2 regions of the Paenarthrobacter sp. Y-19 genome follow, and region 2 is predicted to be linked to the other one. Evidence: predicted binding sites of a transcription regulator. Region 2 holds the regulator's gene; the other holds the start of a gene.
The links. Region 2 encodes HrcA, which represses chaperone genes, less so after heat shock. Its sites were predicted from a motif close to TTNGCACTCGNNNNNNNCGAGTGCNAA; they were not measured.
Positions count from the first base shown of each region.

Region 1: a site for HrcA is predicted at 1,568-1,594, ahead of groL (chaperonin GroEL). Genes of this name have one in related genera too.

Region 1 covers NZ_CP119414.1:632,019-634,416, reverse strand. Annotated here, with positions in the region: gene groL (chaperonin GroEL) at 1-1,384, opposite strand, end outside; gene PYR64_RS03020 (cold-shock protein) at 1,705-1,908, opposite strand; gene PYR64_RS03015 (LytR C-terminal domain-containing protein) at 2,077-2,398, opposite strand, start outside.
Region 2 covers NZ_CP119414.1:1,954,593-1,956,990, reverse strand. Annotated here, with positions in the region: gene PYR64_RS09045 (DUF3097 domain-containing protein) at 1-753, opposite strand, end outside; gene hrcA (heat-inducible transcriptional repressor HrcA) at 986-1,993, shown strand; gene dnaJ (molecular chaperone DnaJ) at 2,044-2,398, shown strand, end outside.

The DNA.
Region 1 (2,398 bases), 1.3 Mb from region 2:
CGCCCGGCTCCAGGCCGGCGTTGAAAGCGATCTGCTTCAGCGGTGCGTCGATGGCAACCTTGACGATGTTGGCACCTGTTGCCTCGTCACCCTGCAGGGTGAGGTTGGCGAATGCCTTGGCGCCTGCCTGGATGAGGGCAACGCCACCACCGGCAACGATGCCTTCTTCAACAGCAGCCTTCGCGTTGCGGACTGCGTCCTCGATGCGGTGCTTGCGTTCCTTGAGCTCAACTTCGGTGGCGGCACCGGCCTTGATGACTGCAACGCCGCCGGCCAGCTTGGCCAGGCGTTCCTGCAGCTTCTCGCGGTCGTAGTCGGAGTCGGAGTTCTCGATCTCGGCGCGGATCTGGGCCACGCGGCCTGCGATTGCGTCAGCGTCGCCGGCACCTTCAACGATGGTGGTCTCGTCCTTGGTGACAACAACCTTGCGGGCGGTGCCGAGGAGGTCCAGGCCGGCGTTTTCGAGCTTGAGGCCAACTTCTTCGGAGATGACCTGGCCACCGGTGAGGATGGCGATGTCGGCCAGCTGGGCCTTGCGGCGGTCACCGAAGCCCGGAGCCTTGACGGCAACAGACTTGAAGGTGCCACGGATCTTGTTGACGATCAGGGTGGCCAGGGCCTCGCCCTCGATGTCTTCGGCGATGATCAGCAGCGGCTTGTTGGACTGCATGACCTTCTCCAGAACCGTGACGAGTTCCTTCACGTTGGAGATCTTGGAGTTGACGATCAGGATGTACGGGTCTTCGAGGACCGTTTCCTGGCGTTCTGCGTCCGTGACGAAGTAAGCGGAGATGTAGCCCTTGTCGAAGCGCATGCCTTCGGTGAGCTCGAGTTCCAGGCCGAAGGTGTTGGACTCTTCAACCGTGATGACGCCTTCCTTGCCCACCTTGTCCAGGGCTTCGGCGATCAGGCTGCCGATTTCCGGGTCACCGGCGGAGATGGAAGCCGTAGCTGCGATCTCTTCCTTGGTTTCGATTTCCTTGGCGGAGGCCAGCAGTTCGCTGATGACTGCCTCAACAGCCTTCTCGATACCGCGCTTGAGGGACAGCGGGTCGGCGCCTGCGGCAACGTTGCGCAGGCCTTCCTTCACCAGTGCCTGGGCGAGGACGGTTGCAGTGGTGGTACCGTCGCCAGCGACGTCATCCGTCTTCTTGGCAACTTCCTTGACCAGTTCTGCACCGATCTTCTCGTAAGGATCGTCCAGCTCGATCTCCTTGGCGATGGAAACGCCATCGTTGGTGATCGTGGGGGCGCCCCACTTCTTTTCGAGGACGACGTTGCGTCCACGCGGGCCGAGGGTGACCTTGACGGCGTCTGCGAGGATGTTCAGGCCCCGCTCGAGGCCGCGGCGTGCCTCTTCATCAAATGCAATGATCTTGGCCATAACGGCGGTAGTCCTTTCGGGACAGTCGTTAAGAAGGTACCTGTCAGATGGGGTGCCCGCGACGGACGGTCCTTCACGTGCGGCCTCTGTATGCCCCGCGTTCCGAACCTCACCCCACCAAGGTGTTTCTTGATCTCCCAGCGATCCCACCACTGTCCGCCACCGGGGAAACCCGGGCCGGATTTAGCAGTCGAACCGCAGGAGTGCTAAATCAATAATTAGCACTCGACCGGGGAGAGTGCAAGCAGAGTCTCCACTTTTCGCAGTAAAAACACGGGTTTCAGCCGATAGCTGATGGCGATGCGGGACAACCCTGAAAGTCAGGCGACGCGAACACCCTCGGCCTGCGGTCCCTTCTGGCCCTCCCCCAGTTCGAACTCAACCCTCTGGCCCTCCTCGAGGGCACGGAAGCCATCCATCTGGATAGCCGACCAGTGCACGAAGACGTCGTCGCCGGACTCATCCACAGTGATGAATCCGTAGCCCTTTTCGGCGTTGAACCATTTGACGGTTCCCAATGCCATGATGCCCACACTTTCGCAGTAGCCAAGACCGGTTGCCGGGATCTCCGGACCGGAATTAGTCCACTGTAACCACAGTCACTCCGCCGGCGCTGCCCCCAATGGGCGGGGTGCTGGTTTTGTTATTGAGGCTTAACCGAGTTGGCCGTTTTGGGCCGTGGAGCCGCGCCGTTACTGGTAGCCGGGTCCCGCTACGACAACCAGCGGCTGCTGCACATCCGGGGTCTCAATGATCGTCTGGATGCCCAGGAGGGTTCCCAAGGCCTCTGCATTGGCCTTCTGCGCCGGAGCGTTGTAGAAGATCACCGAGGTCTGCTGGGGAATGCCGCCCCAGTTGGCTACCGTGCTGAGCGTCCAGCCACCGCCCTGCACCAGGCCTGCAACCCTGCCCGCCAAGCCGGCAGTACCTGCCCCGTTGTAAACCGCCACCGGAACGCTCTTGTCTACCGGCGCCGATGACGGCGTCGCTGACGGAGTGCTCGACGGCGTCGGC
Region 2 (2,398 bases):
GCCCAGCCCGATGTCCTCCGCTGTTTCGTGGGGCCAACCGAAGGCCGTGAGAATCCCGGTCTTCCAATCAGTGCCGCGGGCAACGGCGGGCCATTGCTCGATGCCCAGGACCTTCGGCCGGATGGCCTGCCACACGTCCACATAAGGGTGGCCCACGATCAGGACGTTGCCTGCAGCGCCGGGGACAGTCATGGCCTCGGCTGCGATCCGGGACTCCTTTGAGCCCGCCACGAGGTGGTCCACCAGGATGCCAAGGCGGCGGCCGGGACCGGGTCGGAAGTCGGCAATGGCGGACTTGAGGTCGTCCACGCCGTGGAGCGGTTCCACCACAATTCCTTCAACACGGAGGTCGTCACCCCAGACTTTCTCCACGAGTTCAGCGTCGTGCTTGCCCTCCACCCAGATGCGGCTGGCCTTCGCGACCTGCGCCCGTTGCCCCTGGACCTTTACGGAACCCGAGGCCGTGCGATTCGCCTGAACCGCTGAAGCGGGCCGGCGAGGGGCCGGAGGCATCAACCTGATCGCTTGTCCTTCGAGAAGGAATCCGTACCCGAGTTGGAACGACTTCGTTTTACCGCGCCTGTCCTCGAGCGACACGATGTGCATGCCACCGGTCTTTTCCACCCGGGTGACTTCGCCCACCCATCCTGACTGGACGTCTTCGAGGACCATGCCGCGTTGCACCGGCACCTCAGGGAGCTGGCGTTTGGCTGGAGCGGTCAGGTCCTGCGGGCCCCAATTGTCGAAAGCCAAGGAATTCCTACCTCTGTGGTGATGTGAAAGGGGACAGGGGCGGGTTGCCGTCAGCCGGTCTCGGGACGCCGCCCTGGATGCAGTCCTCGGACGGTTTCAATGCTAACAACGTGGTGGCTCATACTAGACTTGTTAGCACTTGGGCATGTTGAGTGCTAAGTGTGCGGTGATCCATTGGAGGTCCCGCGGGGACCGGTCCCATGGACCATGGCAGTCGTCAGGAGGTGTAGCAATGAGTGAGCCACGCAAATTGGAAGTGCTGCGTGCCATCGTTGAGGATTACGTGCATTCCCGGGAGCCGGTGGGATCGAAAGCCCTCGTTGAGCGTCATCACCTGGGTGTTTCCAGTGCCACCATCCGCAATGACATGGCTGTCCTGGAAGAAGAAGGTCTTATTGCCGCCCCGCATACCAGCGCCGGCCGAATCCCCACTGACAAGGGCTATCGCCTGTTCGTTGACCGCATCTCACAGGTCAAGCCGTTGTCCGCCGCCGAGCGTCGGGCAATTCATTCGCTGCTTGAAGGACCCGACGACGTCGATGACATTCTTGAGCGCACAGTACGGCTCCTTTCCCAGCTGACCAACCAGGTCGCCGTCGTGCAGTATCCCCACTCGCACCGCGCATTGGTCCGCCACGCGGAGTTCGTTCTGCTGGCCCCCAAACAGGTGCTGGTGGTCCTCATTGCGGACACCGGGAGCGTCGTGCAAAAAGTCATCGACGCCGGTTCGGACGTGGGGAACGAGGCTTTGATGTTGTTGAGGTCACGATTCCTCGGCAGCATCGCCGGCACCCAGCTGGCACTCCTGCCGCAGGTGTTACCGTCGGTGGTGGCCCTTTGCCCGCCGGATCTTCGTGCCCTCGCCCAAAGGCTGGCCACTGGCTTGGAATCCCTGAGCGACACCAGCCGTGAGGAACGCATTCTGATGGCCGGTACGGCCAACCTCGCACGTTCCAACGTTGACTTCCCGCTAAGCATCGGTCCCGTGCTTGAGGCCCTTGAGGAACAAGTTGTCATGCTCCGGTTGTTGTCGGACATGGGAGACGATCCCCGGGGCGTGACAGTCAGCATTGGCCGGGAGAATCCGTACGACGGCCTGGCCGAGGCCTCTGTAGTGGCCACCGGCTACGGTTCCGGCGCCAAGGTGGGAATCCTTGGACCGACCCGCATGGACTATCCCACCACCATGGCAGCAGTTCGTGCCGTGGCCCGTTACCTTTCCCGCATTCTCGGCGGCTGAACACCGGCCCGGGAAAACATCCGCAGTACAACCAGGAAGAGATACCGACTTTGAGCAGCCACTATGACGTTTTGGGAGTCTCGCCGGAAGCCACCGGGGAAGAGATCAAAAAGGCGTACCGCAAGTTGGCGCGGAAACTCCACCCGGACGTAAACCCGGGTGAAGATGTCGCGGAGCAGTTCAAGGCCGTGACGCACGCTTACGAAGTGTTGTCAGATCCCCAGAAGCGCCGCGTCTACGATGCCACGGGCAACGAGAACGGCACTGATAACGGCTTCGGGGGCGGCTACGCCGGCCAGGGCTTCGCCTTCCAGGACATCTTCGACACGTTCTTTGGCGGCGGCGGTGGACACGGAGGGCCCGCCTCCCGCGTACGACGTGGCCAGGACGCCCTTATCAGCGTTC